DNA from 4 places in the Bradyrhizobium sp. CCBAU 45394 genome. Region 4 is predicted to be linked to each of the others. Evidence: predicted binding sites of a transcription regulator. Region 4 holds the regulator's gene; each other region holds the start of a gene.
The links. Region 4 encodes LexA, which represses DNA repair genes until DNA is damaged. Its sites were predicted from a motif close to TGTTCNNNNTGTGTTCNG; they were not measured.

Region 1: a site for LexA is predicted at 1,442-1,459, ahead of WN73_RS24510 (ribonuclease T2 family protein). Genes of this name have one in related genera too.
Region 2: a site for LexA is predicted at 2,039-2,056, ahead of ruvC (crossover junction endodeoxyribonuclease RuvC). Genes of this name have one in related genera too.
Region 3: a site for LexA is predicted at 1,820-1,837, ahead of WN73_RS41490 (PA0069 family radical SAM protein). Genes of this name have one in related genera too.

Annotation. Positions count from the first base shown of each region.
Region 1 covers NZ_LBIX01000167.1:96,775-99,720, forward strand. Annotated here, with positions in the region: gene WN73_RS24495 (DUF3617 domain-containing protein) at 1-401, opposite strand, end outside; gene WN73_RS24500 (hypothetical protein) at 446-739, opposite strand; gene WN73_RS24505 (hypothetical protein) at 922-1,386, shown strand; gene WN73_RS24510 (ribonuclease T2 family protein) at 1,506-2,210, shown strand; gene WN73_RS24515 (23S rRNA (adenine(2030)-N(6))-methyltransferase RlmJ) at 2,335-2,946, shown strand, end outside.
Region 2 covers NZ_LBIX01000012.1:267,085-270,030, forward strand. Annotated here, with positions in the region: gene WN73_RS08415 (methyl-accepting chemotaxis protein) at 1-896, opposite strand, end outside; gene WN73_RS08420 (YebC/PmpR family DNA-binding transcriptional regulator) at 1,102-1,848, shown strand; gene ruvC (crossover junction endodeoxyribonuclease RuvC) at 2,087-2,614, shown strand; gene ruvA (Holliday junction branch migration protein RuvA) at 2,800-2,946, shown strand, end outside.
Region 3 covers NZ_LBIX01000177.1:147,944-150,889, forward strand. Annotated here, with positions in the region: gene WN73_RS41485 (phosphoketolase family protein) at 1-1,648, opposite strand, end outside; gene WN73_RS41490 (PA0069 family radical SAM protein) at 1,859-2,946, shown strand, end outside.
Region 4 covers NZ_LBIX01000158.1:45,902-48,847, forward strand. Annotated here, with positions in the region: gene WN73_RS18355 (molybdopterin molybdotransferase MoeA) at 145-1,356, shown strand; gene lexA (transcriptional repressor LexA) at 1,532-2,227, shown strand; gene WN73_RS18365 (hypothetical protein) at 2,515-2,721, shown strand; gene WN73_RS18370 (hypothetical protein) at 2,915-2,946, shown strand, end outside.

The DNA of each region.
Region 1 (2,946 bases), on a different contig from region 4:
GTGGTGTCGCGCCCCGCCGCGCCGGCGGCGCCGCCTTGCGCGTGCGAGGTGGTCTTCACCGTATAGGCCGAGTTGAAATCGCCGGTGATCTCGGCGTGCGAGGTGGTGCTGATGCCGGCGACGCTGCACTCGGAATCGCTGACATAACCGGTCGCGGTCTTCTTGATGTCCTGCTTGGCGCAGATCTGCTTGGCCATCGGGGAGACGTTGTTGTTCATCTCCTTGTCGACGGTCTCGTCGGTGCAGTGCTGCATGGTCATTTCCGGCATCTGCGAGCCGGTCCTGACCATTTTCAATTCCCACAGGCCGGCCTTGCGCACCGGCAGATCGTCGGCACTGGCGCCGCCTGCCGACACCACAAGGCAAAGGGCCGAGCCGAGCAAAGCAAGTTTGCGCGTCATGTGGGAAGCTCCCGGCTGAGAGATCGCTGCGTTACGAAAACGCCTCAGTACAGCGTGCGGATCGGCTGGCTGGCGGCGCCATAGGGCACCCAGCGGCAGGAGAACGAGATGTAGCCGCCCTCATAGGCCTGCACGCCGAGGAATTTGACGACCTTGCCGTACCGCGCGCAATGATCGACCGCGACCTGCCGCGCGTCGACCTGATTGGCCATCGAATAGGCGATGATGCCGCCGGTGTCGTTGCCCTTGAACGGGGGTACAGGAAGGATATCGGCGCGCGCCGACTGGCCCGCCATCATACCCAGGGCAAGAAGGCCCGCGGCCGCAATGATTCGCATTTCCCGTTACTCCAATTGGTTGGCGCCAGTTTACGGTGCCGGGACGGAAGTGAAAAGAACTGAAGCCCTGTCGGATGCGACGTTCTGGTCAACTCCTGGCCAAGTGTTGCCGCGCTGCACTTGACCTCACCCGCCCTTCGCGGCACCGTCCGACCTCCGCAGATCATCTGTCTGGATTGCCCATGCGCGCCTCGACCTCCCTGAAATCGCTCCGCTTTGCCGCCGTGCTCGGCCTCATGTTCGGGGCGCTGTCGCTCGGTGAGGCCAGGGCCGCCAATCCGCTGGAGCTGAATTTCTGGCTGAGCGGACCGCGCTATGACGGCAATGTGGCAGATTGCGACAAGGCGCTGCCGACGATCGCCACCCAGTTCTGGGAGAAGGAAAGCGCCTTCTGGAATTCCTCGTTGAAGATCACCGGCTTCTCCGCCGTGCACGAGACCGCGTTCCGACCCTGGCAGTCCGACAATATTCCGCGCCGTTATTGCACCGGCGAGGCCATGCTGAACGACGGCAAGGTGCGCAAGGTGCATTTCTCGATCATCGAGGATGGCGGCTTCGCCGGTTACGGCAATGGTGTCGAATGGTGCGTGGTCGGGCTCGACCGCAACTGGGCCTACAATCCGGCCTGTCGCGCCGCCAAGCAGTAATTCGACAGCCCTGATTCGGACCGGGCCAGCGGCCTGACGAGGGCCGCCCGAATTTTGTTCTTGAAATGTTCTTATCGCCTGCTAGGCTCGATTGCACAGTCTAGTTGAGGGGCGTCGCCATGTTTCATTCCAGATTGCATTCGTTCTCCCGCCTGATGATCTCGCTGACCCTGGCCTTGACCTTTGCCGCCGGGCTGGTCTTGCCGGCGGGCGTCGCGACAGCGCAGGACAGGCGGCAGAACGCGCCCGGCGAATTCGATTTCTATGTGCTGTCGCTCTCGTGGTCGCCCTCCTTCTGCGAGGAGGCGGCGGAGCGCGGCGGCCGCTCCCAGATCCAGTGCAGCGGCCGGCCCTATTCCTTCGTGGTGCACGGGCTGTGGCCGCAATATGAGAACGGCTTCCCGGAATATTGCCAGCGGCCGGCGCCGCGGCTGAACCGCAGCATCGTCTCCTCGATGCTCGACCTGATGCCGGCGCCGGGCCTGATCTTCAACGAGTGGGACAAGCACGGCACCTGCTCGGGGCTCGCCGACCGCAGCTATTTCGAGACGATCAGGAAAGCGCGCGCCGCGATCAAGATTCCGGCCGAATATCTCGAATTGTCGCAGGCCAAGACCGTGGCGCCTGCCGACGTCGAGGAGGCCTTCATCAAGGCCAATCCGGGCCTCGGCAGCGCCGCCGTCTCGGTCACCTGCAACCGGACGCGGCTGTCCGAGGTCCGCATCTGCCTCAGCAAGGACCTGCAATTCCGCGCCTGCGAGGAGATGGACCGCCGCGCCTGCCGCCGCGACCAGGTGACGATGCCGCCGATCAGGGGTGGGTAGCTGCAAAATCAGCTCCGTCATTCCGGGGCACGCGAAGCGTGAACTATGGTGCGCAGTTCGGTGCTACGTACCGCCCGGGAATGACGGGAGTTACTTTCATCGCGCGATGTCGTAACTCTCCGCCATGAACTACCGTCACGCCTTTCATGCCGGCAACTTTGCCGATGTCATCAAGCACATCGTGCTGGCGCGCATCCTCACTTATTTGCAGGACAAGCCGGGGGCGTTCCGCGTCATCGACACCCATGCCGGCGCCGGCCTCTACGATCTCGAAAGCGACGAGGCGCGGCGCGGTGGCGAATGGCTAACCGGCATCGCGCGACTGATGCAGGCGCGCCTGTCGAACGAGACCGCGGCGCTGACAAAGCCTTATCTCGACATCGTCCGCGCCTTCAATCCGAAGGGCGAGCTCAAGGCCTATCCAGGTTCGCCGCTGATCGCGCGCGGCCTGCTCAGGCCGCAGGACCGCCTCGTCGCCTGCGAACTCGAGCCGAAGGCACGCAAGGCGCTGATCGACGTGCTGCGCCGCGACGAGCAGGCACGCGTGGTCGATCTCGACGGCTGGGTGGCACTGCCGGCCTTCGTGCCGCCGAAGGAGCGGCGCGGGCTCGTGCTGATCGACCCGCCGTTCGAGGCAAAGAACGAGTTCGAACGGCTGGGCGAAGCCTTCTCGGAGGCTTTCGCAAAATGGCCGACCGGTATCTATGTAATCTGGTATCCCGCCAAGAGCCGGCGC
Region 2 (2,946 bases), on a different contig from region 4:
AAGGTGGTGACCGCCTTGCCGGCGCTGGCGACGTTCTCGCCATGGGTCTCGGCCGCCTTGGTCGCGGCATCGATCTCGGCCGCGCTCTGGCCGACCGAGACGATGAACTCCGAGGCGCTGGCGGCATTGCCGGAGACTTCGCTCGTGGTGGCATTCTGCTCGGCGACCGCGCCATTGACGGTTTCGAATACCGGGCGGATCGCCTCGATCGCCTGCGAAATGCGGTGCACGGCATCGGCGGAGCCGGCGGCGTCGCGCTGCAGCGCGTCGATCTTCTTGGTGATCTCTTCCGTCGCGCCTTGGGTCTGCACCGCGAGTGCTTTCACTTCGGTCGCGACGACCGCAAAGCCCTTGCCCGCAGCGCCCGCGCGCGCGGCCTCGATGGTCGAGTTGAGCGCGAGCAGCGTCGTCTGCCGCGCGATCTGCGCGATCAGATTGACGACGTTGCCAATGGCGGCGGAGGACTCGCGCAGTCGGTCGACATTGGCGCGGGCTTCCTGCGCCGCGGCACTGGCCTCGTCGGCGAGCTTGCCGGCCGCGCGAACCTGCGCGCCGATGCCCAGCGCGGACTGGGTGAACTTGTCGGCGGCATGGGCGAAGGTGGATGCGGTCGACTGTGCGGCGTTGGTGCGGCCGGTCAGGGCGTCGGTCCGGTCGCGGATGGCCGCAAGCGTCGTGGCGGTCGCTTCGGCGCCGCCGGCCACCGAATTGGCGGCGCGCTCGAGCTGGCGAATCATCGCGCCCAGCTCGAGTTCCAGCAGTTCCAGGATTTCCCTGGCAGAATCGCTCTCAGCGGCCGGGCCGGGCTCGGAATGGGCCGGCGGCGCCGCAGCCTGCGGGGCGGCCGCGGGCGCAGCCATGTCCGGCAGAGGCTTCCGAAATAGTCCGAACGCCATCAAGTCTCTCTTGTCGGGGGACGGTCGTACGCTATTTTCGCAGGCCGGAATGAAGTCAGGGTTAACGATGCCTGACATCTGGGCAAGGGCCACTACGGTGTTACCTTAAAGTCGTAGAGCCTCTTTCATTCCGGTGGGTTGGCGGCCTATAAGGCCGCGCTTCCCACGCTCACCTTAGGCGCACGATTCCTTTACGAGACCACGCATGGCCGGACATTCCCAATTCAAGAACATCATGCACCGCAAGGGGCGGCAGGATGCCCAGAAGTCGAAGCTGTTCGGCAAGCTGGCGCGGGAAATCACCGTCGCCGCCAAGCTCGGCACGCCCGACCCCGCCATGAACCCGCGCCTCCGCGCCGCCGTGATCGCCGCGCGCGCGGAGAACATGCCGAAGGACAATATCGAGCGCGCCATCAAGAAGGCGCTCGGCAGCGACGGCGAGAACTATGACGAGATCCGCTACGAGGGCTATGGCCCCGGCGGCGTCGCCGTCATCGTCGAGGCGCTGACCGACAACCGCAACCGCGCCGCCTCCGACATCCGCTCCTTCTTCACCAAGTCGGGCGGCAATCTCGGCGAAACCGGTTCGGTCTCCTTCATGTTCGACCGCACCGGCATCATCGAATACGACCGCAGCGTCGCTTCCGACGACGCGGTGCTCGATGCCGCGATCGAGGCCGGCGCAGACGACGTCGTCTCCGGCGAAGGCGGACACGAGATCTACGCCTCGACCGAAGGCTATCGCGACGTCGCCAAGGCGCTGGAAGCCAAGTTCGGCGAGCCGCGCAAGGCCGCGCTGATCTGGAAGCCGCAGAACACGGTCGCCGTCGATGACGAGACCGGCGAGAAGCTGCTCAAGCTGATGGACCTGCTCAACGAGCACGACGACGTCCAGAACGTCTACGCCAATTTCGAGGTGTCGGACGCGCTTATTGCCAAGATGGGCGGGTAGGGGACACACGAACGGTGTGCGCCCTCGCCCCGCTCTGCGGGGAGAGGGTTGGGGTGAGGGGCTGTTTCCGCGTCGGCGGTGATAGAGGGACTCGTGGAGTCCCCCTCACCCGGAATCCGCGCTTCGCGCGCATTCCGGCCTCTCCCCGCAAGCGGGGAGAGGCGAAGAGCGACACTTCCCCTGTTACTTCCGTTCTGTTTCTGTTTCCCCCGCCGCAGCCAGCCGCTATCACTGGCCCATGACTGCGCTCCCGATTCGTGGCCCCGTTCGCATCATCGGCATCGACCCTGGCCTCCGCCGTACCGGCTGGGGCGTGATCGAGGCTGAGGGCAACCGCCTGATCTATGTCGCCTGCGGTTCGGTGGAACCGCCGGACGACCTGCCGCTGTCCAGCCGCCTGCTCGCGATCCACGAAGGGCTCGCCTCTGTCCTATCCGATCACAAGCCGATGGAAGCCGCCGTCGAGCAGACTTTTGTGAACAAGGACGGCGTTGCGACGCTGAAGCTCGGCCAGGCCCGGGGCGTCGCCATGCTGGCGCCCGCAATGTTCGGCATCAGCGTCGCCGAATATGCGCCGAACCAGGTGAAGAAGACTGTGGTCGGCGCCGGCCATGCCGATAAGCAACAGATCGCGATGATGCTGAAGATATTGCTGCCGAAGGCCGAACCGCCGTCAGCCGACGCTGCCGACGCGCTCGCCATCGCCATCACCCACGCCCATCACCGCCAGAGCACGGCGCTCAGGCTGAAGGTGGTGGGAGTTTAAGTTCGAGTCATGAGGCGCAACATGAGCCGCACGCACACTCTTCTCCCTCCCCCCTTGTGGGGGAGGGTTGGGGAGGGGGGTAGCCCCGGGCGCCGGCGTCTGTGGCTTACCCCCCTCCCGGATCGCCTTCGGCGATCCGACCTCCCCCACAAGGGGGGAGGTAACAAGAAGAGCGCTGCGCAATCATGATCGGCAAGCTGAAGGGCCTGATCGATTCCTACGGCGAGGATTTCGTCATCCTCGACGTCGGCGGCGTCGGCTACCAGGTGCACTGCTCGACGCGCACGCTGCAGCATCTGCCGTCGCCCGGCGAGGCCGCCGTGCTGTCGATC
Region 3 (2,946 bases), on a different contig from region 4:
TGGCGACGAGGTCGACGAAGCCGGGGTCCTGATGGCTGAAGCCGTTATGGTCCTGGCGCCAGACATGCGAGGTCAACAGATAATTGAGCGAGGCGATCGGCCGCCGCCACGGCAGGTGCCGCGTCACCTTCAGCCATTTGGCGTGCTGGTTGAACATGGAATCCACGATGTGGATGAAGGCCTCGTAGCAGGAGAAGAAGCCGTGGCGTCCGGTGAGCAGATAGCCCTCCAACCAGCCCTGGCAGAGATGCTCGCTCAACACCTCCATCACGCGGCCGTCCCGCGCAAGATGCACGTCGTAAGGCTCGATCGGCTCCATCCAGACACGTTCGGTCGTCTCGAACACCGCATCGAGCCGGTTTGACGCCGTCTCGTCCGGACCCATGATGCGAAAGTTGCGCTCTTGCGCGTTGAGGCGGATGACGTCGCGCAAAAATTTGCCGAGCTCGCGCGTCGCTTCCCCCGTGACGGCGCCGGGCTGCGGCACTTCGACGGCAAAGCTGCGGAAGTCCGGCAGCTTCAGCTCCTTCTTCAGCAATCCGCCATTGGCATGCGGATTGGCGCCCATGCGGCGATTGCCCTCGGGTGCCAGCGCCTGGAGCTCGGGGACGAGCGCGCCGCTCGCGTCGAACAGTTTCTCCGGCTCGTAGCTGCGCATCCAGTCTTCGAGCACCTTCAGATGCGCAGGGTTCTCGCGGCAGCTTGCGACCGGCACCTGATGCGCGCGCCAAAAACCTTCGACCTTCTTGCCGTCGACTTCCTTCGGACCGGTCCAGCCCTTCGGGCTGCGCAGCACGATCATCGGCCAGCGTGGCCGCTCGACGTTTTTGCGCCCGTCGCGGGCGTGCTGCTGGATCGAGCGGATGCTGGCGAATGCGACGTCGAGCGCATCCGCCATGATCCGGTGCATCAATTTGGGATCGTCGCCCTCGACGAACAGGGTCTCGTGGCCGAACCCGCGGAACAGATCGCGGATCTCGCTGTCAGACATTCGTCCGAGCACGGTCGGGTTGGCAATCTTGTAACCGTTGAGGTGCAGGATCGGCAGCACCGCGCCGTCATGCGCCGGATTCAGGAACTTGTTGGAGTGCCAGGACGCCGCGAGCGGGCCGGTTTCGGCCTCGCCGTCGCCGACGACGCAGGCGACGACCAGGTCGGGATTGTCGAGCGCCGCGCCATAGGCGTGCACCAGCGCGTAGCCGAGCTCGCCGCCTTCGTGGATCGAGCCGGGCGTCTCCGGCGCGGCGTGGCTCGGGATGCCGCCGGGGAAGGAGAACTGCCGGAATAGCTTGCGCAATCCGTCCGCATCGCGCGCGATGTTAGGATAGATCTCGCTGTAGCTGCCTTCGAGATAAGTGTTGGCGACCATGCCCGGGCCACCATGGCCGGGACCGCAGACATAGAGCACGTTGAGGTCCAGCGCGCGGATGACGCGGTTGAGATGGGCGTAGATGAAGTTCAAGCCGGGCGTCGTGCCCCAATGGCCGAGCAAACGCGGCTTGATGTGCTCGGCCCGCAGCGGTTCGCGCAGCAGGGGGTTGTCGAGCAGGTAGATCTGCCCGACAGAGAGGTAGTTGGCGGCGCGCCAGTAGCGATCGAGGAGATCGAGGTCGCTGCTCGCGGCGGCCGATTGTTGTTGATTTGTCATGTTCCTGCCGACCTTCACCCGGGATCGTCACCAACCGAGTTCCGGCGCGATCGATCCTTCGCGGCATCAAACGAGATCGTGGTGACGGCGATGTTGCGTGAGGTCAAAGGCAGGCGCCCGAAGTTTGGGCGCCTCTACTGTGCATGGGGTTGTTTTCACGTTTTTTGTTCTTGTTCTTGATTTGTTCCTTTGGCGTGCTATCTTGGCTTCATGAGTCCAGCATCCTCTCATGCTCTCAAGCACCCGCCGGTCACGGCGCCCTCCGAGCCGGCGGGTGCGCCTTCTGATTTCCCCGAGCTCGCTGTCGCCATCGACAAGCAGCGCAGGCGGGGGCGGGGCGCGCAGTCCAACGCCAGCGGCCGCTATGAGGCCGAGGCGCGCGTCGCCTTCGACGACGGCTGGCAGAGCCTGGAAGAGCTGCCGCCATTCAAGACCACGGTCGCGGTCGACACCTCGCGCAAGGTGATCACCCGCAACGATTCCCCCGATATCGGCTTCGACCGCTCGATCAACCCCTATCGCGGCTGCGAGCACGGCTGCGTCTACTGTTTCGCGCGGCCGACCCATGCCTATCTCGGCCTGTCGCCCGGGCTCGACTTCGAGTCCAAACTGTTCGTCAAGCCGGAGGCCCCGGCGCTGCTCGAGAAGGAGCTCGCAGCAGCAGGCTATGAGCCGCGGATGATCGCGATCGGCACCAACACCGATCCCTATCAGCCGATCGAGCGCGAGCGAAAAATCATGCGCGGCATCCTGGAGGCGCTGGAGCGCGCTGGTCATCCCGTCGGCATCGTCACCAAATCGGCGCTGGTGGTGCGTGACATCGACATTCTCTCGCGCATGGCCAAGCGCAACCTCGCCAAGGTCGCGATCTCGGTGACTTCGCTCGATCCAAAGCTGGCGCGCACCATGGAGCCGCGGGCCTCGACGCCGCCGAAGCGGCTGGAGGCGCTGAAGCAGCTCTCCGATGCCGGCATTCCCACCACCGTGATGGTCGCGCCAGTGATTCCCGCGCTGAACGATTCCGAGATCGAGCGAATTCTCGATGCGGCCGCCCATGCCGGCGTCAAGGAAGCCTCCTACGTGCTGCTGCGGCTGCCGCTGGAGGTGCGCGACCTCTTCCGCGAATGGCTGATGGCGAACTATCCGGACCGCTATCGCCACGTCTTCACGCTGATCCGCGACATGCGCGGCGGCCGCGACTACGACGCGAAATGGGGCGAGCGCATGAAGGGCACCGGCCCGATGGCCTGGACCATCGGCCGCCGCTTCGAGATCGCCTGCGACAGGCTGGGGCTCAA
Region 4 (2,946 bases):
TGCCGCGGCAAAGCTGACGGTCCCTCATGACTGGACGGATCAAGCAGGATAAATCCTGATCCGGTCCCATTTTGCTTCATCGCCCGCGCTCGGCTAGAACTCTTGCCGCCCATTCGTCCAGAATTTCCGAGCAGGAGTTTCGCCGTGGCCTTGATGCCGGTTTCTGACGCGCTCGCCGCGGTGCTGGCCGGCGCGGAGCCGCTGCCTGAAGAGATGATTCCCCTCGACGAGGCCTACCACCGCGTGCTCGCGCGCGACGTCGCGGCGCGGCGTACCCAGCCGCCCGAGGCGATGTCGGCCATGGACGGCTACGCCGTGCGCGCAGCCGATGCGGCCAGGGTCGACGCGCAGCTCACCATGATCGGCGAGGTCGCGGCGGGCCGGCCGTTCGCGGGAGCGGTCGGCGCCGGCGAAGCGGTGCGAATCTTCACCGGCGGCGTCGTTCCCGCCGGCGCGGACGCGGTCGTGATCCAGGAGGATACGGTCGCCGAGGGCAAGCGCATCACGATCAAGGAAGCCGCTATCGCCGGTCGGCACATCCGGCCCGCCGGCGTCGACTTCCGCGAGGGCGACGTGCTCCTGCGCAAAGGAACCCGGCTCACCGAGCGCGACCTCGCGCTCGCCGCGGGGATGAACCACCCAGACCTGCCCATCCGCCGCCGTCCGAAGGTCGCGATCCTCGCCACCGGCGACGAGCTGGTGATGCCGGGCACCACGCCGGGCCCCGGCCAGATCGTCTATTCCAACGGCTATGCCCTGCACGCCCTCGCCCGCCAGGAGGGCGCAGATACCATCGACCTCGGCGTTGCCGCCGATACGCTGGAGGCCACCACAGCCGGCATCCGCCGTGCCCGAGAGAGCGGCGCCGACATCCTGATCACGATCGGCGGCGCCTCGGTCGGCGACCACGATCTGGTCCAGCAGGCGCTGAAGGCCGAAGGCATTGCGATGGCGTTCTGGAAGATCGCGATGCGGCCGGGCAAGCCGATGATGCACGGCCGGCTAGGGGCGATGGGGGTGATCGGCCTGCCCGGCAATCCCGTGTCGTCCTATGTGTGCGGCTTCCTGTTCATGGTGCCGTTGATTCGCGCCCTGTCGGGCCGCGCCGTGATTCACCATCGTCGCGAGCGCGCCGTGCTCGGCCGCGATGTCGGCGCCAATGACCAGCGCGAGGACTATCTTCGTGCGCGCCTGGAGCGGCGCGACGACGGCATGCTTGTCGCCCTTCCCGTCAATCATCAGGATTCCTCGCTGCTTGCGAATCTCGCTGCGGCGCAGGCACTTCTCGTGCGCGCGCCGTTCGCGCCGAAGGCCGAGGCAGGCGCGCCTTGCGAGGTGCTGCGACTGCCCGCCTGAACGCACTGGTCCTGCGCGTTCCGCGAACTTTGTCGCGTTCACGGTAAATTAAGCAGTTGCGGAACACATATCGAACATATAGTGTCCGTTCATGATTTGTTTCGAGCATCTGGCGGCTCGCCGCTGAATTCACCGTCTCGGAATCGAACGACATCAACCGGGGGATTTGGTCGAGATGTTAACGCGCAAACAATACGAGCTTCTGCGATTCATCAGCGAGCGTTTGAAGGAAAGCGGTGTGCCGCCCTCCTTCGACGAGATGAAGGACGCGCTCGACCTGCGCTCGAAGTCGGGCATCCATCGCCTGATCACCGCACTGGAGGAGCGCGGCTTCATCCGGCGCCTGCCCAACCGGGCCCGCGCGATCGAGGTGATCAAGCTGCCCGAGCTGCAGGCCGCCGCTGGCAACCGCCGTGGCTTCACGCCGAGCGTCATCGAGGGCAATCTCGGCAAGGTGCGAGCGAGCTCCAGCGCGGACGAGGGCGAACGCCCCGTCGCGGTGCCGGTGATGGGCCGCATCGCGGCCGGCACGCCGATCGAAGCGTTGCAGACCCGCAGCCACACCATCAGCGTACCGCCCGACATGCTCGGCTCGGGCGAGCACTACGCGCTCGAAGTGCGCGGCGACTCGATGGTCGAAGCCGGCATCCTCGACGGCGACATGGCGCTGATCCAGCGCAATGAGAGCGCCGACACCGGCGACATCGTGGTGGCGCTGATCGACGACGAGGAAGCGACGCTGAAGCGCTTCCGCCGCCGCGGCGCCTCGATCGCGCTCGAGCCCGCCAATGCGGCCTATGAGGTCCGCATCCTGCCGCCCAACCGAGTGAAGATTCAGGGCAAGCTGATCGGCCTATACCGGAAGTACTGAGCGTGATCCGGACTGGAGGGCCGCGTTAGCGCAAAGTGCGCAGCGGTTTTCCCTCGCGACAAGCGCAGGACGCGCTTGCGCGGAGATCATGCTCAAGCAATCACCTAAGCGCGGCCCGCCGGTTGGCGACCCGCGTCGTTGACGATTGGAGCGGACGATTGTCCGCTCCGGCTGGATAGTCTTTCTGGTTTTGCTCAGATTATCCGGCCCCTCTCTAGCGCTACATCCTCGCGACGCCGCACGAAGCCCTCATCGCTTCGTGGCCCTGGAGATCGAGGAGGCAATCAATGCGCAAGATCGTTTTGAGCACCGTCACGGTGGCGCTGATCGCAGCATCCGCGTCGGCATCGCAAGCCTTCGCCGCGCAGTCGCACCATGCCCGCAAGGCAACGCAGACGACGAGCGAGCAATTGCGCAATGCCCGCAACGCCGTCGCGCAGCCGTCGCAACCCGCCTGGCAATATTCGGGCTGGTCGGCACCTGCTGGTCGCTGACGGAGACGCACGCCAAATGCACGGAAGCGGTTTTTGTTCCTGAGGCATTTGAAAAAGATATTGTGATGGCAGCCTGCGGACCCAAGCCGCAGATTTGCCTACAACCAAGAAGACGCTAACATGCTTCCACTCTGATAGAGGCCAGTGCCTCCGAAGGAGGCGCGGGTCGCTATCCCTGAATGAGGAGCACCCGATGTGTGACTACAGCCTGCATGCCGTCGCGAC